Regions from separate parts of the uncultured Exiguobacterium sp. genome, predicted to be linked through region 1. Evidence: riboswitches for the same ligand, from Rfam matches in the RefSeq annotation. Region 1 holds a riboswitch; each other region holds the start of a gene.
The links. Region 1 has a riboswitch for S-adenosylmethionine ahead of ACHWTJ_RS02215 (alpha/beta hydrolase). Riboswitches for the same ligand answer to the same signal wherever they lie in the genome.

Region 1 (6,899 bases):
TCGATACGTTCCTGCGTAAGATTCGCGATACGAAAAATAATGAAGAATTTTTCGTTGAACTCGAGAAAGAACAGAAGAAGACGGTTCGACGCGCGCCGGCTAAACCGCGTACCGTCAAGAAGGAAACGACGACGGAAAAATAACTATTGCGACGCGTAAAAAAATCGTTTAGTATAGGAAGGTAACTTACTCTGGCTCAGCAAATGGACCAGGGCGGAAGGAGAGAAATCAACCATGAAACAAGGAATTCACCCTAACTACAACAAAGTAGTATTTATGGATTCAACGACTGAGTACAAATTCTTAAGCGGTTCTACTCGTTCTTCGAACGAAACGATCACTTGGGAAGATGGTAACGAGTACCCACTCATCCGTGTGGATGTGTCTTCAGACTCGCACCCATTCTACACAGGTCGTCAAAAGTTCAACGCGGCAGATGGTCGTGTCGATCGCTTCAACAAAAAATACGGCCGCAAGTAATCACTTGCCGGTTCTTAAAAAACAGCCTGCCTCCTTTACGGAAGCAGGCTGTTTTTGTATAGGCTGAATTGCGAACGATACGCAAGATACGTCTTCAAGACGAATGAGAAAGCAATTCCACCAACAATCCCAATCAAGTACGGCAGGATATCCGGATGCGCCAAGATGTAGTCGACGATTTTATGGAACGAGATATGACGACCGACGAAGTAACCGGCGCCTAAAAATACGCTGATCCAAATCAAGGCACCTGTATACGCATAGCTCGCAAAAACGCGAAACGGCATTTTTGAGACACCCGCAAAAAAAGCAGAGAGCTGACGAAGACCCGGTATGTAGTAACCGATGATCAAGACCGACTTTCCGTAACGACGAAATCCGGCTTCAGCGGAGAGAATATGTTTTTCTGAGATGCGCATTTTCGGTCCGACGCGATGCAGTAGAGGCATCCCGAGTTTTAAACCAAGTACATAACTGATTGTCATTCCGATGCAACTTCCGGCATAAGCGGCAAGAATCGTACCGAGGAGCGGTAGATTGCCTTGATGCATCCAAAATCCGGACAAAACGAGTAGGGTCTCATCAGGAACCGGTAATCCCACGATACCACCTGCGAGAAGAACGGAGAGACCAAGCGCACCATATTGGTGCAGGATGTCGTGTAAGAGATGATGAATCGGGGACACCTTCTTTCGTGAGAATCTTCTTCTTCAGTGTACAGGAAATAGGGGACACTTGGAATGAAAGGACAAAAATTCTAGGGAAAGAAAAAATGAATTTTGATTTCCGGAAGTCAACCCTTTTTCTCGATACCGTTTCGAGCTATACTCGTTAAAGTGACTATTTTTAGAGGACGGTGTCGGACGATGATGCATGTAATAAATCAGTACGGCTGGATCGAAGTAATTTGTGGCAGTATGTTTTCCGGGAAATCGGAAGAGTTGATTCGTCGTGTCAGACGGGCGCAGTACGGCAAACTGCCTGTTCAAGTATTCAAGCCGGCAATCGACGACCGGTACCATGAAGAACATGTCGTTTCTCATGTAGGTAACTCCGTCGTAGCCATCCCGATGGCGACGAGTCGAGACCTTTATGCGGCAGTAGCAGAAGAGACACAAATCGTTGGCATTGATGAAGTTCAATTCTTTGATGATGAGATCGTACAAGTCATCGAAGCACTCGCACAAGACGGAAAACGCGTCATTTGTGCAGGGCTCGATCAGGACTTCCGAGCAGAGCCATTCGGTAAGATGCCGGAATTACTGGCACGGGCAGAATTTGTGACGAAACTACAGGCAATCTGTCTTTCGTGTGGTGATCCGGCTTCTCGGACACAACGGTTGATTGATGGGAAACCAGCGAACTACGATGATCCGATCATCCTAGTCGGAGCGTCGGAATCGTATGAGCCACGGTGCCGCCATTGCCATGAAGTGCCTGGAAAACCGAAGCCGCTCCAATCGGTGCAACACCAAGAAAATTAAAAAAAGACGTACCGATGATGGTCGTCCTTTGATGTAACAGCTATTCGATTCTAAGTGAAGACGAATAGCTGCTTTTTTATTATCCTGTTTCCTGTGAGAACCGGCTCGAGCGTTCGATGAAGCGGATCGATTCACGGACGATCAGATCCTGGTCATGATCGAGTGTCGCGACGTGATACGAGTTGAGTAAACAGTAGCTTCGTTTATCATTTGTTCCGATGTGCTGATGCAGATAATCCGAGCTCGACGGCGGAACGACGTGATCGGTCGCTGAGTAAAGAATCAAGGTCGGTAGAAGGATCGATCCCAAGCGTCCTTTCGTTTCATCCATCAAGCGGACGAGTTCGAATGCACAACGGCTCGGAACGAGGTCATAGATGATTTCGAAGGCAGACCGTTTGATATCCGGTGCCCCTTCCGGTAAATACTGTGGCCCGTCCTCGAACGAGAGTGATTCATAGGACGGAACGGAGAGTGCAGCATTGATTGTAATGATGCCGGCGAACGGAATCCCGTCAGCAGCGAGTGACAGCGCAAGCGTCGCACCCATTGATTGGCCGATAACGAAAACTTGATCGCATGTTTCTTGTAGACGTGCATAGCCGTCTTGCAGGCTTTGTTTCCAACATCGAGCAGTCGATTGTTCGAACTCGCGGACGTTCGTTCCGTGGCCACGTAAGCGCGGGGCATAGACGGTAAAACCTTCAGCAGCAAATGCCTCACCGACGTCTCGAACACTTTGCGGTGTGGCATTAAAACCATGACAGATCAGAATACCGATCGGTCCACCTTGAAGATAAAATGCTTCGGCACCAGTCAATACAGGATAGTTCATCATTACTCTTTTTCCTCCATTCATGAAAAAAACTCGTCGACGTCACTGCTTGGACGCCCACGAGTTTTTCACCGTATCATCCAAAGCCGCGCTTTGCTGGTCGGAGCACCTTACAGATTGCAGGTTGCCGTGAAGTCATAGAGCCAGGTCTCTCGTTCACTCTTGATAAATATCATATTGGAATTGTCGGATTAATCATTGAAACGATGGTAGCACGTTCGAAAATGACTTGTCAAATCGTTATTGACGAATCATGATCCGTTCAGTAAGCTAACTCATAACTTGTTGATCCATCGATATGCGCCAAATGGATTATTTTTGCAAAGTTGGTTGACTTTTAAAGTTCCGACCCGTAATGTAAAAATTAGTTTTACGACATAAGCAACAACGCAACAACACACATACGAATTTCATACCGCAATACTTATCCAGAGAGGTGGAGGGACTGGCCCTACGAAACCTCGGCAACAGACTCATTATGAGCACTGTGCCAATTCCATCAGACAGATGTCTGAGAGATGAGTGGAGTGGATTCTGCCACTGTGCGGATCCAGGTCTCTTCTTGTTTCTCAAGAAGGGACCTTTTTTGTTGAATGAAGGGGGAAAACGGAATGATTGCATTTCATCAAGTCAAAAAAACGTACGTCACGAAAGATCAGACGATCGCAGCGCTCGATGGTGTCGACCTGACGATCGAAAAAGGCGAAATCTTTGGTGTCATTGGCTTTAGCGGTGCCGGGAAAAGTTCACTGCTCCGCTGTGTCAATCTGTTAGAACGACCGACGTCAGGGACGGTGACGGTTGATGGGGAAGATTTAACGCAACTGTCTCCGAAAAAATTGCGTCAAGCAAAACAACGGATCGGGATGATCTTTCAGCACTTCAATCTATTAAATGCGAACACGGTCTTTACAAATGTCGCAAAACCACTCGTTCTTGCAGGCGTCAAGAAAGATGAGATTCGACGCCGGGTGATGGAGTTGCTCGAATTCGTCGATCTCGCGGACAAGGCGGATCATTATCCAGATCAATTGTCGGGTGGGCAGAAACAGCGCATTGGTATCGCCCGGGCACTCGCGACGCAACCTTCCGTCCTCTTATGTGACGAAGCGACGTCAGCGCTTGATCCCCAGACGACGCATCATATTCTCCAGTTATTAAAACGGATCAACGCGGAGTACGGGATCACGATTCTCTTGATCACCCACGAGATGGGTGTCATCCGGGAGATTTGCGATCGTGTCGCCGTCATCGAAGCTGGGAAACTGATCGAGTCAGGAACGGTCTTTGATGTCTTTTCAAACCCGCAGACCGAGACGGCAAAAAACTTTGTTCGGTCTGTCATGCATGACGAGATTCCAGCATCGATTCGCCAGCTGATCGAGTCGCGTGCGCATCCGATCTATAAGATTCACTTCCTCGGACATCACACCGGACAACCACTCTTATCGCAAGTCGCAAAACGCTTTGACGTCGATGTTAATATCCTGCACGGGAGCATCACAGAGTTGCAGGAGACACCGTTTGGCACTCTGCTCGTAGAATTAATCGGTGAGACGACAGAAGTGAAACGTGCCTTACACTACATCGATCAGGCACAGGTAACCGTTGAGGAGGTGCTCGCTGATGCTAGTTAACTACAGTGATATTTGGACAGCATTTTTGCAGACGATGACGATGGTATCCGTTTCGCTCTTGTTCTCGACCTTGATTGGCTTACCGCTTGGTATCCTGCTTGTCGTGACGCGAAAAGGAGCATTGCTTGAAAATGTCCCGTTGTTTACGTTCTTCAACAGTATCGTCAATATCTTCCGCTCGATTCCGTTCATCATCTTACTCGTCGCGATCATCCCGTTGACGCGCTTGATCGTCCAGACGTCGATTGGAACCGAAGCCGCCATCGTCCCGCTCGTCTTTTATGCCGCACCGTACATGGCACGTTTGATTGAGAGTTCTTTACTCGAAGTCGATAAAGGCGTTCTTGAAGCAGCAGAAGCGATGGGCGCGACACCGTTTCAAACGATTTTCCGCTTCCTCCTACCGGAAGCACTCGGTTCACTCATCCTGAACTTAACGATCGCGACGGTCGGCTTGATCGGGGCGTCGGCGATGGCAGGCGCCATCGGTGGTGGCGGTTTGGGTGACTTAGCAATTACTTACGGTTATCAACGATTCGATACGAAAGTCATGATCATCACGGTTGGAATTCTCGTCATCTTAGTTCAAGGCTTACAGACGACAGGCAACATCGTCGCACGAAAAATCAGAAGACATTAATCAAGGGAGCGATTCAGCCATGAAAAAAGCAGTAGCAATTGGAGCAACATTAACAACAATTTTATTTGCCGGATGCGCAGCATCAGGAGAAGACGAAAAGACGATTAAGCTCGGTGTCAGCGGTTCGGACACACAAGTTTGGGATTATGTCGCGAAAAAAGCAGAGAAGGAGGGCATCAAAATCGAGCTCGTCAAGTTCTCCGATTATGTCCAACCGAACATGGCGCTGGCTGAAGGCGAAATTGACGCCAATTCCTTCCAGACGATTTCTTACTTCAACGCTTTCAAGAAAGAACATAACTTGAAGCTATCGCCGATCGCGACGACTGTCATCGCACCGATGGGCATTTACTCAGATAAATACAAGGACGTCAAAGACATTCCGGTTGGTGGAAAAATTGCCGTTCCGAACGAAGCGACGAACATGGGGCGCGCCCTCTTGTTACTACAAGAAGCCGGTCTGATCAAGTTACCGGACGACTTCGACGGCAACGGTTCGCTCGATAAGATCGTCGAGAATCCGAAGAAGCTGAAAATCGTTCCGATCGTCGCTGGACAGACACCACGCGTCTTACCGGATGTCGCGGCATCAATCATCAACAATGGCATTGCCGTTGACGCTGGCTTCAACCCAATCAAAGACTCGATCGTTCATGAGAACGAGACAGCAAAACCATACATCAACATCATCGCAACACGGACAGAAGACAAGAATAAAAAAGAACTGAAAAAGATCGCGTCGCTGTATCAACAAAAAGATGTCGCGGCCTTCATCAAAAAAGAATACAAAGGCAGTACGATCCCGACGTTCGTTCCACTAAGCGACATCGGCGAATAATTTCAAAAGGAGAGTGGATAGCATGACGACACCAGTACGCACGACATGGGTAGAGACGATTGAACAAGATATCGAACAAAAACGGGAATCGTATCTTGAGACGAGTCATCGGATTCATGCGACGCCAGAAATCGGGAACGAGGAATTCTTTGCTTCGCGGCTCCATGCGGAGCGTCTGACGGCAGAGGGCTTTACGGTAGAACTTGGCGTCGCGGGGCACGAGACCGCATTCTTTGCGAAAAAATCGAGCGACCGACCAGGCGCGACGATTGCCTTTCTTGCTGAGTATGATGCGTTGCCAGGCATCGGTCACGCATGCGGTCATAATATCATCGGCACGACGAGTGTCGCGGCAGCGATCGCGCTCAGTAAAGTGCTCGATGAAGTTGGCGGGAGTGTCGTTGTCCTTGGAACTCCAGCCGAAGAAGGTGGACCGAACGGCAGTGCGAAAGGTAGTTTCGTCAAACATCAGTTGCTCGAAGGAATTGATGCAGCCTTGATGGTCCATCCATCGGGACAAACACGGATCACGGGTTCTTCCCTTGCGGTCGATCCACTCGACTTTGCCTTTACCGGTCGTCCGGCTCACGCCGCAGCGTCACCGGAAGAAGGCATCAATGCCCTTGATGCTGTCATCCAACTCTTCAACGGCATCAATGCCTTACGTCAGCAATTACCAGACGATGTCCGAATCCACGGCATCATCACGCATGGAGGCGATGCGCCGAATATCATTCCGGAATACGCAAAAGCACGTTTCTTCATCCGGGCGACGACACGGGAACGGCTGAATGCCGTCACGGAAAAAGTCAAAGCCGTTGCCCAAGGCGCGGCACTTGCGACCGGGGCGACGCTTGACGTCATCGCTTTCCAAAATGAAGTCGACAATCTCGTCTTCAACCGGACGTTCGACCGACTGTTCCAAGAAGAAGCGGAGGCGCTCGGTGAAAAAGTCCACTTAGACGAACGACCGGGTCTTGGTTCA
Region 2 (6,899 bases), on a different contig from region 1:
ACAAGGATTGATTCAATCGTTTGCGGTCTTCGTTGATACATTGATGGTCTGTTCAGCGACAGCGATGATTGTTCTCGTCAGTGGGGTTCCGACGAAAGATGCGAATGGCGATGCTTTAGCTGGTATTGATTTAGCACAGGGAGCACTTTCGTCACAAGTCGGATCGCTTGCGACAGGTTTTATGGTACTCGCGATTTTCCTCTTTGCGTTTAGTTCCGTCGTCGGAAACTATTACTATGGTGAATCAAACATTAACTTCATCCGAGAAGATAAGAAAATCATCACGATGTATCGAGTAATCGTTCTTGCAATGATCGTTTTCGGATCCCTCGTCGAATCAGCGAGCCTTGTTTGGGCTTTAGCAGATATCTTCATGGGACTGATGGCTGTCGTCAATCTGTATGCGATCTTCCGTCTTTCGAAAATCGTGAAACTAGCGCTCGAAGATTATGTCGGGCAACGAAAAGCTGGAAAAGAGCCACGGTTCTATGCGGATTCGATTCCGAATTTGCCAGGGAAAGATACGCTTGAAGCATGGCAGGAGTCAGAAAAAGATGAAAAAGCAATCTAGGGAAAAGGGAGTCAGAGAAATCTGGCTCTTTTTTTGTATAGAACGAATTTAAAAAGGGAATACAGAGTACAGAAGGGAGGGGGAGAATGGAAAACGTACATTTCGTCCGCGTCACGGATGCGGTCTGGGAGTCGTTCGGAAACGATCCTCACATCATCATGGACTGGATTTTATTCATTCATGAGACACAACCCGATCATGAGCAATTATTTGCTCTCGAACAGACGAACGCTATCTATCATTTGATGAATCAAATCGATATCTATATTGATCAAGACACACATTACAACCTGGGACGAGCGATCGTTGGCGAAGAGTTGATCGTCAACGAAGAAAAAGCGGCGATTGTCGGTATTCTTCCCTTGCCACTCCTCATCATCTCGGCTGAGGTGATGCGGAATTTTGATCAACGGGCACTCGCTTCGATTCATGATGAAGCCGGAACACCGGGAGAATTCGAGGATGTCTGGGAACAGTTCGCCGATCTGCGCGCCTATTTTCAAAAGGCGGAAGAAGCGGAAGATACGATTTTAATTTATTATGTCTGATCAGCTTAAATCATAAAAAAGAGACCCGATTCCAAGTCATGGACTTGAAACGGGTCTTTCATCGTTCAGATGAATCAAGAGGCTCTCTTTTACGTGAATCGTCAAATTAAAAATCGATTTCGTCCGGATCTGGTCCGAGGCGGACATCCGTTGCGATACGATCAATTTTCTCAAGATCATCGGCATCGAGTTGGAAATCAAAGACGTCGAAGTTTTCCGCAATGCGTGCTGGTGTAACGGATTTTGGAAGAGCGACGATGCCGTTGTCGAGGTGCCAACGTAAGACAACTTGTGAAGGCGTCTTGCCGTGCTTCTCTGCGATTTCCTTGAAATCGTTGATTTCGAGGAATTTCCCTTGCATGAGTGGGCTCCATGCTTCGACTTGGATGTTGTGATCTTGCAAGTATTCGTGCAGTTCGTGTTGCGGCAATTGTGGATGCAACTCGACTTGGTTGATCATTGGTGCCATCAAGCCCTCTTCTGCCAATGTATCGAGGTGATGTTCCTTGAAGTTCGAGACACCGATCGCTTTGATCTTGCCTGCTTCATACAATTCAACCATTGCTTTCCACGCTTCGATATAGCCTTCGACCGGCCAGTGGATCAGGTAGAGGTCAAGATAATCTGTTTCGAGACGTTCGAGCGATTCTGCGAATGCTTCCTTCGTCCGACCGGCACGAATATCATCGTTCCAGACTTTTGACGTTAAGAAGAGATCCTCACGTTTCACGCCGCTTTCCTTGATTCCTTTTGCGACACCGCGCTCGTTTTTGTAGACAGCAGCTGTATCGATGTGACGATAGCCGACACGTAGTGCTTCAGCGACAGCAGCTGGTGCTTCTGTTTCTTCGTCTACTTGCCAGACACCGAATCCGATTTGGGGAATCGTAATACCGTTTGAAAGTTTTGCGTATTGCATGTGTTACTCCTCCTCATAAAACGTAGTTTAGATTTGCTTGTTTAGTTTAGCACGAACGAGCATAGCCGTCCGTTTCTATGCTCATGAAGAGATAGGATATGAGGTAAAATAGAAGCGTAATAAAATCTGAATGCCTGTCCAAAAAAGGAGGATAACAGATGGCTCAAAAGAATAAAAAGCTATCAAAGGGAGCTTGGCTTAGTATTAGTGCCTTGCTGGTCACACAAGCAGTGAGTCTATTTTTTAGTGCACGAAAGTCAGGACGTAATCCGTGGGTCTGGGGAGGCGCTGGACTCCTTCAGTTTCCACTTCCGGCAATCGCCTATTTAATCTTAGAACGACAAGCAAAGCAGAAAAAATAATGAAACAGGTCCAATCGTCGACGCGATTGGACCTGTTTTTATGGTTAAGAAGAAATTTTTTCTTGTTTCGTCGAAGTCTTCTTCATCCGTGGCAATCCGAAGAAGATAGCAATCGATCCACAGACGAAGAGCAGGAACGGATAGAACAGATACGGAATCAGTTCCGGCGAAGCCGTCTTCGTCAACTCTGCTGCAATCAAGAGTTGTGCCCCATACGGAATGATACCTTGAATACCGCAAGAGAAGATATCAAGAATACTCGCTGATTTCTTACGATCGATTTCATACGTATCGGCGATTTCAGCCGCGAGTGGTCCAGCGACGAGAATCGAGATTGTATTGTTCGCCGTTGCGAGGTTCGTCGCGCTGACGAGTGCCGCCATACTGAATTCGGCACCACGACGCTGTGAAATCTTGCGCGTCAACGTCTCTTTCAAGTAGGCGATTCCACCGTTGAACGTGATCAAACTGACGAGACCACCCATGAGGAGCGTCAAAATCGAAATCTCTGCCATGCCCATCATTCCTTTTGACATCGAAAGGACGAACCCACTTAAACCGAAGCTACCGTCAATCATACCGATGATGCCAGTGAGCAATGTACCACCGACGAGAACGAGGATGACATTGACACCAAATAATGCAAGGACGATGACAGCGAGATATGGAATCAATTTGTAGAACTCGAATGCTTTAGCCGTTACCGCATCGCCAGAACCAGAAACGAACGCGAGTAAGATGACAGTCAAGATGGCAGCCGGTAGGACGATCATGAAGTTCGTCCGGAATTTATCACGCATGTTCGTTTTTTGCGTCCGGACGGCGGCAATCGTCGTATCTGAGATGAACGACAGGTTATCGCCGAACATCGAACCCCCAACGACTGACGCTGCTGCGATTGCGACGTTGATGCCTGTTGCTTCATGAATACCGAAGGCGATCGGTGCGAGCGCAGCAATCGTTCCAGTCGAAGTTCCCATTGCCATCGAGATGAAGGCAGCGATGACGAACAGACCGCTCATCAGGAGTGACGGAGGTAGGAACGTTAAGGCAGCATTGACGGTTGCATCAATCGCACCGATCGCTTCCGCCGTTCCAGAGAACGTACCGGCTAATAAGAAGATGAAGACCATAATCATGATGTCGGGATTTCCGGCACCTGTTGCAATTCGTTCGACCGTTTGATTAATGGATCCTTTTGTCGTGATTGCAGCAAAGATCAAAGCGATCAATGCGGCGATAAGAATCGGAAATTTGTAAAAGTCGTCATAGAAGATCCCGGCTCCGATGAAGAGGACTAGGAATACGACGAGAGGAAGCAGCGCCCATTTGTTAGGCGTGATCGTTTCATTCATTGTTGACACCTCGTTTCTCAAAGATACAAAAAAAGACCCCTTCGCAAGAAAGAAGGAGGTCTTTATGAAATAAAGACGCTCTTCTTATCTCTCAAGCTTTCGCTTGCTGGATTTGGCACAGTACGAATCAAATCGTCCGCTGCCGAAACATCATTGGGCCAGTCCCTCCGTTTCTCGCGATAAAAAGAAGTCATTCAATTGTTGTAAAACACGTTTCTTACCGTATCGCATTGAGTAACGCGTGTCAACTGTACTTTACTGAAGTGCCTTTTTCAATGTTTGGACGTTTTCTTCCATCAAATTGAAATAAGAGCTGTTTTGTTGAGCTTTCGTGACCGACTCTAGATTATGAATCGTCACGGATTCAGCTCCGATTTCTTTTTGGATGACACGTGCGACCTTTGGTGAGACCGTTTCTTCGAACGCGACGTATTTCAAATCATGCATCCGTGCTTCTTTCACTAAAGCAGCCAATTGTTTTTGCGACGGTTCATCGGAAGGGGATATACCCGCGATTGGCAGTTGTGTGAAACCATATCGTTCTGCGAGGTAACCGTAAGCCGCATGCGTAACGAGAAGTTCTTTTTTCGATCCATCAGCGACCGCTTGTTTGAACTCTTCATCGAGTGCGTCAGCTTGTTGATCGAACGCTTTTAAGTTTTTTTCGAATGTTGTTTTGTCTTTTGGTACTTCTTTTGATAGAGCACTTGTAATCGAACGTGCCATTGCTTTTGCGTTGACAGGGTCGAGCCAGACGTGTGGATCGTATTTTCCGTGGTCATGCCCCTCTTCTTCATGCGTATGTTCATCCGTTGTATGATCATCGTGCCCTTCTTCTTCATGTGCATGAAGTGTAGCATTAGATTCTAGTAAGTTGACGTCCTTACTCGTCTCGACGAAGCGGACATCCGTGCCATTTAGACTCTCCTGGATTTTTTTCGAATACGGCTCGAGCGTCGTACCGGTTAAGAGGAACAAGTCGCCCTTAGCAATCTCAGTGAGTTGTTTTGACGTCGGCTCGTAAGAGTGGGGATCTGCTCCAGGTGGAACGATCATCTTGACGTCGACTTGATCACCACCGATTTCGCGGGCAATAGCAGCCGTCGCGAACGTCGATGCATAGATTTCTGTCTTTTTCTCATCTGAAGTCGATGAATTGGTGTTCGATCCACAAGCTGCGAGGATACTAGCGCTCGCGAATGCGACCGTTAAAGCAGGAACGATTTTCTTCATTATATGTTACCTCCGTTATTAAAACGTAATTATTCCGATTTGGACTTTTTCACTATAGCGGAACGCTGAAGAAGCGTCAAGTACGAATACCGAGACGTTCGACTTCTTTTAAAACGGGGTAAAAGATAACAAAGTGAAGAAACTGGCACGTCTTTTGGAGGTGATCAAGTGAAACGTGAAACTGCATGGCTAATGGGGGGAGCTGCATTACTAACGACAGCAGCTGCGGGAGCAAGTATCTGGAATAATTACGGTGCATTACTTCGGTGGACTGAACCCGCCTTGCCAATCACAGAAAAGCAACTCGCACCGCGGACACTCCTCTATAAACAAGTGGGAGACCGTGACTTACAACTCGATCTCTACTATCCGCCGGGGGAAGGACCGTTTCCGGTCGCCATCTACGCACACGGTGGCGCGTTCGTTCGAGGAGAGCGTGAAGACATGTTCTGTTTTAGCCCGATCGTTGATCGCTTGCTTGAACTTGGGGTTGCTGTCTGTAGTATCGATTATCGTCTGTTCGAAGAAGGTAGTTATTTTCCGGATAACCTCGAAGATGTAAGAGATGCATTATGTTTTTTGAACAAGAAAGCGGAGGAACTTCGCATTTTAAGAGGACGGATGATGGTATGGGGAGACTCAGCCGGAGCTGCACTCATGCTGACGACGGCACTTGCCCCATCTGCTTTCGTTGGGGAGCGCGATGAGCGACATATGCCATTGATCAGTGGTGTCATCGCCTTATATCCACCGACGAATTTTTTGTTGTTTAATTTCATCCAGACGTGGATTGCCCACATCAAGTTCTACAAAGGGGGGCGGGAAGAATGGCGCAAGTTGATGACGCACGTCTCACCTGTCACACACCTATCATCGGATGCCCCACCAATCATGCTCCTGCATGGCAAAAAAGACCCAATCGTCCCATTTTCCCAAGCCCTACATTTCGTTGAAAAAGGAGCCGATGTCGGAGCGGATGTTCGTTTGTTCTCTTTTCCGAATGGTACGCATTCACTTGCCAGTTTCGCTCAAACAGAAAATCCATTAAAAATTGAACGGTTACTTGATCGCATCGAGCAATTTACTTGTCAGGTGCTGTTACTGCCACCTCGGCAACTTCCGGATGAAAAACATGATACAATCAGTCATATTTCTTGAATGAAGGAGACAGAGACATGACTGAAATTTGTTTAGTGCGACATGGTCAGACCGATTGGAACTTAAATGAGCGGATCCAAGGAAGAGAAGATATCCCGTTGAATGCAACAGGAAAAAGACAAGCGGAACTCAGTGCCGCTTATCTAGCCGATGAGGAGTGGGATGTCTTGTTAGCAAGTCCATTGTCGCGTGCCGTTGAGACGGCAGAAATCATCGGTCGTGCTGTTGGTTTAACGATCACAGCGACCGATGACCGACTCGTCGAACGCGAATTCGGAGCCGCTTCCGGTGAACCGGTCGCAGCGATTTACGAAGCCGTTCAAGCGAACGATACGACACTTGTGCCAGGTCTTGAAACAGAACAAGCCATCCAGGATCGTGTATTCGAAGCATTACAGGAAGTGACACACACCTATGAGGGGAAACGAATCTTAATTGTCTGTCACTCGCATACGATCAAAGCAGCTTTATCGTCGATCGATGGGACATTCAGTTACCGGACACCTTTGAAAAATGCGTGTGCGAATTATATCCAATATACAGACCACTATACGATTGATCGAATCAATGTAGCGGATCACATCACGGATGAGGTCGAAAAACCTTAAGAAATCGGTGTTTCTGGATGTTCTGCTAGATACTGTTTAAATGTTTCTTTAGCGATGCTCGTGATATGCGCACCACGTTTTGACCGACGATCCTTGTATTCTTGGACGAGTTCCTCGCCGGCAAATCCATCCTCAACGACTTCAC
Region 3 (6,899 bases), 190 kb from region 1:
TCTGCATCAGTTACCGTGATGCTGCATTGCTCAGCGGGGATGAGACGCTACGCGAAGGCGAAACGACACCTTTAAAAGGCGGTATTCCGAAAAACATCAAAACACGTCCGGATCGATTGCTCGAAAGTGGTCAACAAGTCGGTAGTCTCAGCGTTATCGCCTCACCTGGACATACGCCCGGTTCGATTTCGCTTTGGCATGAAGGGAGCCGGACGTTGATTGCCGGAGATGCTTTTCAGACACAAGGAGGGCTCGCCGTCTCCGGTGACGTCCGATGGCAATTCCCGTTCCCGGCACTTGCGACATGGGATCCGGATGTTGCCCTTCGCTCCGCTGATCAATTGACGGAACTGTCTCCGGATATCCTTGCCGTCGGACATGGTCCGCTTATCCTTGGACCGAGTTACGAGATGCGCCAAGCCGTCGATCGATTCGCGCAAGTCTTACAAACGAAAAAATTATCACCTTTCAAGTAACCTATCCACACGAAAACATCCACGGACGTATTTTCCGACACGTCCGTGGATGTTTTTTCCTTCAAACCGCTCTATTCTGTTCTGTAACACCATAACGATAAACACGTGCTTCATAGGGACGTAATTCATCCGGGGTATCCCGGTAGTTCGATACGAGTAACTTTTCCTTCGGTAAGATAAAGGCGGTCTGCATCGGTTCGTCGTATACGTTGAGGACGATCCGCCAGACTTCTCCTTCTAGTTCCCGTTCATAAATATAGAGATACGGATCATGCAGTGCCAGGTCTCGGTACGTACCGTAGACCATGATTGGATGATCCTTGCGCATCTGAATCAACGTCCGGTAAAAAGCAAGTACGGACGATGGATCTGCTTCTGCTTGTGCGACATTGATGTCCGTATAATTCGGATTGACGGCTAACCACGGTTTTCCACTCGTAAAGCCTGCCGCATGCGTATCGTCCCATTGCATCGGCGTGCGGGAGTTATCACGGGCGAGTAACTGCATTGACGAGAGTACGACCTCCGGGTCCTCGCCACCAGCGACGCGCTCTTCGTATCGATTTCGAAAGGCGACATCTTGATAGAGCGATGGATCTGAGAAACGAATCCCCGTCATCCCGATCTCTTCTCCTTGATACACGTAAGGAATGCCCGGTAACGTATGCAACATCAAACCGAGTAGTTTCGCGCTCTCGACGCGGTATCGTTCACTGCCGAAGCGCGTCACTTGCCGTGTATGATCATGGTTGTTGAGAAACTGTGAATTGACACCTAATGGGTATAAGACATCATACCAGCGTTTTTGAATCTCCTTGAATCGTAAGAGATCCATCGCCTCCATATCGTCCGCGATCTCGAAATGAAACAGCGTCCGAAGTTCGTTCCGTTCTTCACTGACATATAACAGCCCGTCTTCTGGACCGACGAACGGAATCTCACCGACTGTGAACAAGTCCTTCTCGGCAAGGACGTTCGCATGCATCTCCTGCAGGAAGTCATGTACGCCGGGCTGATTCCCGAGATACGATAAATCAAACGGATTGACGACATCCTCAAGCGTCCGTTTTTTAATCAAATTGATGACATCCATCCGGAAGCCGTCAATCCCTTGAGCAATCCACCAGTTCATCATATCGTAGATCGCTTGCCTCACAGCTGGGTGCTCCCAGTTCAAGTCCGGTTGTTCTTTCGCAAAAGAATGGAAATAATACTGCCCGCGTTCTTCACTCCACGTCCACGGGCTTGATGCAAAGTACGAGCGCCAATTGTTCGGTGGCGTCCCTTTCGTGCCGTCTTTCCAGATGTACCAATCATCCTTGTCATTAATCCGGTCCCGCGACTGGCGGAACCAGTCATGCTGGTCACTCGTGTGATTGACGACTAAATCAAGTATGATTTTCAATCCACGGGCGTGAGCCGCCGTAATCAATTCCTGTAAATCCCCCATCGTCCCGGCCTTATCCATGATCGTGTAATAATCGGCAATATCATAGCCGTTATCAACGTCCGGGGAACGATAACACGGATTCAACCAGACAACATCGACACCAAGCGAAGCGATATAATCAAGTTTTTCGATGACACCTCGCAAATCACCGATTCCGTCCCCATTCGAATCCTTAAAACTACGCCAGTAAACTTGATAGACGACTGCCTCTTTCCAGCTAGCTCGCTTCATCTCCTCACTCCTCTCCCTAACTCTTTATTCCCGCTCCACTTGTCTGTACCTGTTAATTCAATAATTTTTTTGAATTTCGAAAAAGTTCTTTTCTTTTGACTGAATATTCGTTATCCTTGACGACAATACCACGAAGGAGGCATTCACCCATGAAACATTTCGCTCCATCCATCGCTATCGATCGGCTTCCTGCTCCCGTCTTCGCTGAGCTTGCGAACCGGATTGGTGCTGTAAAAGCAGCCGGACACGATGTCATCACACTGGGTCAAGGAACACCCGACCAGACGACACCTGTACATATTCTCGACGCCTTAAAACAGGCGATCGATGAGCCAACAAACCTTCAATATCCACCGTTTCGTGGACATGATTTTCTAAAACAAGCCGTCGCAAGCTTTTATGCGAACGAATTCGGCGTCACGATCGATCCGGCAACGGAAGTCGCGATTCTTCTCGGTAGTAAAGCCGGAATCGTCGCCTTACCGCAAACAATCGTCAACCCTGGAGAAGGTGTCATCGTCCCGGATCCAGGATATCCGGATTATCTGTCTGGTGCTGCACTTGCTGGCGCATTTCCGATTACGCTTCCGTTGCTTGAGAAAAACGGCTTCTTACCCGATTATGACTTGCTTGATACAACGGACGTCGAGCGTGCCCGGATGTTGTTTCTCAACTACCCGAGTAATCCGACGGGTGCGACCGCGACAGCAGAAGCCTTCGAACAGACGGTCGCTTTCGCCGATGCCCATGATATTTGCGTCGTCCATGACTTAGCCTACGGTGGCATCAGTTTCGATGGTCCAACGCGAAGCTTTCTGCAGACGGAAGGGGCAAAAGACGTCGGAATCGAGCTATTCTCACTCTCGAAACGCTTCAATATGTCCGGCTTCCGGATCGCCTTCGCAATTGGAAATCCGTCTGTCATCTCAAGCATCGAGACGTACCAAGAACATCTCTACGTCAGTGCCTTCACACCGATTCAACATGCGGCGACCGTCGCTCTGACGAGTGATCAGACATGTGTCCATGAGTTAAGTAGCTTATATGAAACACGACGCGATGCGTTGTTCGCAAAACTCGATGCGATCGGCTGGAGTGGACCACGTCCAGGCGGTTCCTTCTTCGTCTGGCTTCCAGTTCCTGAAGGTTACACGTCTCAAAGCTTCACCGATCATCTACTTGACGAAGCACACGTCGCCGTGACCCCGGGATCCTTCTTCGGTGAATACGGTGAAGGCTACGTCCGGATCAGCTTGATTGCTGACGTCGAACGTCTAGAAGAGGCCGTCGACCGAATCGGAACACTCAGTCTGTTCCGGACACCCGTTGCGGAATAATTCTGAAAAAACATTTGACAGATGGGAATCATTTCCGTTAAAGTAAGTCCCAACAGTATAACTACTTATCGAGAGCGACCGAGGGATTAGGCCCAACGACGTCCGGCAACCACCTATTAGGAACGGTGCCACATCCTACAGAATGATTTTCATTCTGAGAGATAAGTTACGAAATCTTACACTTTCGTCGCTTTTTTCTGGTTGCTCTGCTACTAGGAAAAAGCGACTTTTTTTGTATGAGGAGATGAGCGGATGATTGAATTCAAACACATTACAAAACGGTTCGTCCGAGACCGGACCCCGATTTTTGCATTACGGGATGTCGATTTAACGATCCAAAAAGGAGAAATCTTCGGGATCATCGGTGAGTCCGGTGCCGGTAAAAGTACATTGCTTCGTCTCATCAACGGGCTTGAGCATCCGACACAAGGAACCGTCAAGGTCGACGGTGTCTCGCTCGGCGGGATGCCAAAATCGGAACTACGTCAACTTCGCTTGCGGACAGGAATGATCTTTCAGCATTTTCAACTGATCCAATCGCGCAACGTCGCGGATAATATCGCTTTTGCGCTCAAGGCGGCTGGTGTCAAACGCGCAGATTTTCCGGAGCGAATTCGCGAACTCGTCTCACTCGTCGGCCTTGAAGGATTTGAGACGAACTTCCCGAGCCAATTAAGCGGTGGTCAGAAACAGCGCGTCGGGATTGCCCGGGCACTCGCGAATGATCCGACCGTCCTGTTATGTGACGAAGCAACCTCTGCCCTTGACCCCGTTACGACACTACAGATCCTTGAACTGTTGAAGGATTTGAATGAACGACTCGGATTGACGATCGTCCTCATCACGCATGAGATTGATGTCGTCAAACAGATTTGTCATCGTGTCGCGGTCATGTCGCAAGGAGAGGTCGTCGAAGTCGCCTCTACTTATGACTTGTTCAGCCAAGCCAAACATCCGGTCACACAACATTATGTCGACACGGCATTACAAATCGAGCTACCGGAACGCATCTTACAGGCAACACCGGGTAAGATCATCCGCTTGCAATTTACGGGCGAGAAGACCGGTGAGAGTACATTATCGGAAGCAATCCGCCGTTACGATATTTCAGTCAGCATCTTGCACGGCAAGGTCGACTATATTCAAGACGTCGCCTTCGGTGTTCTGATCGTCAGCTTGACGGGATCTCCTGATCAAATCGCTCCTGCCCTCGACTGGCTCGCGACGGAACTTCATGCTCTCGAGGTGATTCAGGATGTGGCTTGATCGTATTCAAACGATGTTACCCGAGTTGTTGAAGGCGCTCGGTGAGACGGCATGGATGGTCGGAATTTCACTTGCTTTTGCATTGGTCATCGGGATTCCGCTCGGGATTCTCTTGTTCGTCACCGATCGCGGTTTATTCTTTCAAAACCTTGCCGTCCGACGTGTCCTTGACTTCGTCGTCAACATCGTCCGGTCCTTACCGTTCATCATCTTGCTTGTTGCCCTTATTCCATTAACGAAGTTCTTACTCGATAATACGATTGGTCCGACGGCTGCATCCGTCAGCCTCAGTGTCGCAGCGATTCCGTTTCTTGCACGACTCGTCGAGACGTCACTACGTGAAATTCCGCCCGGTTTGATTGAAGCAGCGGAAGCCTGCGGGGCGAAACCCTTGCGGATCATCGTCAGCGTCCTTTTACCGGAAGCACTTCCCGGCATCATTCAAGGCATCACGCTAACGACGATCAGTCTGATTGGCTTCTCGGCAATGGCTGGGATCGTCGGCGGCGGTGGTGTCGGTGACCTCGCGATCCGTTTCGGCTACTATCGCTATGATAATTTCATCATGATCGTGACAATCGTCGTCCTCATCGTCATCGTCCAAAGCATTCAAGCACTTGGGAATCAACTGGCGCGAAAAACAGATAAACGCTAATCATACATACAAAGGGAGAGTAGAATTATGAAAAAACGATATGCCTTTTTAGCAACAGCCTTACTCGGTGCAGGAGTCCTCGCAGGATGCGGAGATAGCAGCGCTGATGAAAAAGACAAGACGATTAAGATCGGTGCGACAAGCGGTCCGTATAGCGATATGGTCAAACAAGCGATTCAACCACAACTCGAAAAGAAAGGCTATAAAGTCGAAATCGTCGAATTCAGCGATTACATCCAACCGAACATCGCCCTCGGTAGCGGAAACATCGACGCCAACTTGTTCCAACACTCGATCTATCTCAAGACGTTCTCTAAAGAAAAGAACCTCGACTTAAAAGGACTCATCACGGTTCCGACAGCACCGATGGGACTATACAGCAAGACAGCGAAGACGCTTGACGACGTCAAGACAGGTGCTGAAGTTGCAACGCCGAATGATCCGACGAACCAAGCACGGGCACTGAACTTGCTTGCGGAACAAGGGTGGATTGAACTCAAGCCGGACGCTGATCCACTGACCGTTTCAGAAAAAGATATCGTCAAGAATCCGAAGAAACTCGTCATCAAACCACTCGAAGCGGCTCAACTGCCACGCGCCGTCGAAAGTGTCGATATCTCAGCCGTTCCAGGAAACTTCGCACTTGCTGCGAAATTCGACTTACTCGATGCGTTAGCGCTTGAGACGATGGACGAACAATACCGTAACCTCGTCGCTGTCCAAACGAAAGATGCGGACAAGCAAGTCGCAAAAGACTTAAAAGCAGCCGTCGAATCGGACGCTTTCAATACAGTCATCGAAAAATCATTCAAAGGCTTCAGCAAGCCTGAATGGGCAAACTGATAAAAAATGACCGGAATTCAAGGAGAGATACTCTCTTTGAATTCCGGTCATTTTGTGTTAGAACCGATACCACATCAGTTCTTCATCATGATAGGTATCATCGATTTTCAGCGCCCGTGGTTCGATCGCGTATGATTCAAAACTAAGCGACCGATAGAGAGCTTTAGCGGCTTCATTCGTCCGGACGACCGAGAGATGAACCTGCTCGATCCAAGGACGTTCCTGTAATGCTTGTAATGCCTCTTGTACCAATTGCCGTCCAATCTGTTGTTTTCGGACGCGTGGCGTGACGTACATCGCAAATAAATCGGCTCGATGTCGCATCTTGAACGGCTCGGAGCAGACGATGGTGACGACACCAACGAGTTCTCCTTCATGAAACGCACCGAACGTCGCTGCTTGTTCGTTCTGAAAGCGCATAGCATATTGCTCGATCGGTCGATCTTTTTCCACTTCATAATCGGACCCGAACGCTTCCGGATGATTTTGCAACGCTTCTAATCGCAACGCTTTATAGAGTACTGCATCTTCTGCATTCAATTGACGTATTTCCAAATGCTCCACCTCCTGCCTTTAGTGTAAAACAGATCGCCTCATGAAAAAGAGGACGACATCGCGAAATATCGTCCCCCATTCTTCTA

Region 2: another riboswitch for S-adenosylmethionine. It lies ahead of ACHWTJ_RS13820 (Na+/H+ antiporter NhaC family protein); the one in region 1 lies ahead of ACHWTJ_RS02215 (alpha/beta hydrolase).
Region 3: another riboswitch for S-adenosylmethionine. It lies ahead of ACHWTJ_RS03000 (methionine ABC transporter ATP-binding protein); the one in region 1 lies ahead of ACHWTJ_RS02215 (alpha/beta hydrolase).

Annotation. Positions count from the first base shown of each region.
Region 1 covers NZ_CAXYJR010000005.1:61,075-67,973, forward strand. The annotation lists gene rho (transcription termination factor Rho) at 1-143, shown strand, start outside; gene ACHWTJ_RS02200 (type B 50S ribosomal protein L31) at 235-480, shown strand; gene ACHWTJ_RS02205 (DedA family protein) at 516-1,166, opposite strand; gene ACHWTJ_RS02210 (thymidine kinase) at 1,350-1,964, shown strand; gene ACHWTJ_RS02215 (alpha/beta hydrolase) at 2,044-2,802, opposite strand; SAM riboswitch class I at 2,870-2,971, opposite strand; SAM riboswitch class I at 3,221-3,324, shown strand; gene ACHWTJ_RS02220 (methionine ABC transporter ATP-binding protein) at 3,411-4,436, shown strand; gene ACHWTJ_RS02225 (methionine ABC transporter permease) at 4,426-5,076, shown strand; gene ACHWTJ_RS02230 (MetQ/NlpA family ABC transporter substrate-binding protein) at 5,096-5,914, shown strand; gene ACHWTJ_RS02235 (M20 family metallopeptidase) at 5,937-6,899, shown strand, end outside.
Region 2 covers NZ_CAXYJR010000006.1:146,568-153,466, forward strand. The annotation lists gene ACHWTJ_RS13800 (sodium:alanine symporter family protein) at 1-571, shown strand, start outside; gene ACHWTJ_RS13805 (hypothetical protein) at 658-1,119, shown strand; gene ACHWTJ_RS13810 (aldo/keto reductase) at 1,226-2,038, opposite strand; gene ACHWTJ_RS13815 (hypothetical protein) at 2,197-2,400, shown strand; gene ACHWTJ_RS13820 (Na+/H+ antiporter NhaC family protein) at 2,445-3,755, opposite strand; SAM riboswitch class I at 3,837-3,941, opposite strand; gene ACHWTJ_RS13825 (metal ABC transporter solute-binding protein, Zn/Mn family) at 4,011-4,988, opposite strand; gene ACHWTJ_RS13830 (alpha/beta hydrolase) at 5,157-6,146, shown strand; gene ACHWTJ_RS13835 (histidine phosphatase family protein) at 6,164-6,754, shown strand; gene ACHWTJ_RS13840 (YwpF family protein) at 6,751-6,899, opposite strand, start outside.
Region 3 covers NZ_CAXYJR010000005.1:246,220-253,118, reverse strand. The annotation lists gene ACHWTJ_RS03015 (MBL fold metallo-hydrolase) at 1-476, shown strand, start outside; gene ACHWTJ_RS03010 (alpha-glucosidase) at 538-2,157, opposite strand; gene ACHWTJ_RS03005 (aminotransferase class I/II-fold pyridoxal phosphate-dependent enzyme) at 2,307-3,494, shown strand; SAM riboswitch class I at 3,557-3,662, shown strand; gene ACHWTJ_RS03000 (methionine ABC transporter ATP-binding protein) at 3,747-4,760, shown strand; gene ACHWTJ_RS02995 (methionine ABC transporter permease) at 4,750-5,415, shown strand; gene ACHWTJ_RS02990 (MetQ/NlpA family ABC transporter substrate-binding protein) at 5,443-6,258, shown strand; gene ACHWTJ_RS02985 (GNAT family N-acetyltransferase) at 6,316-6,813, opposite strand.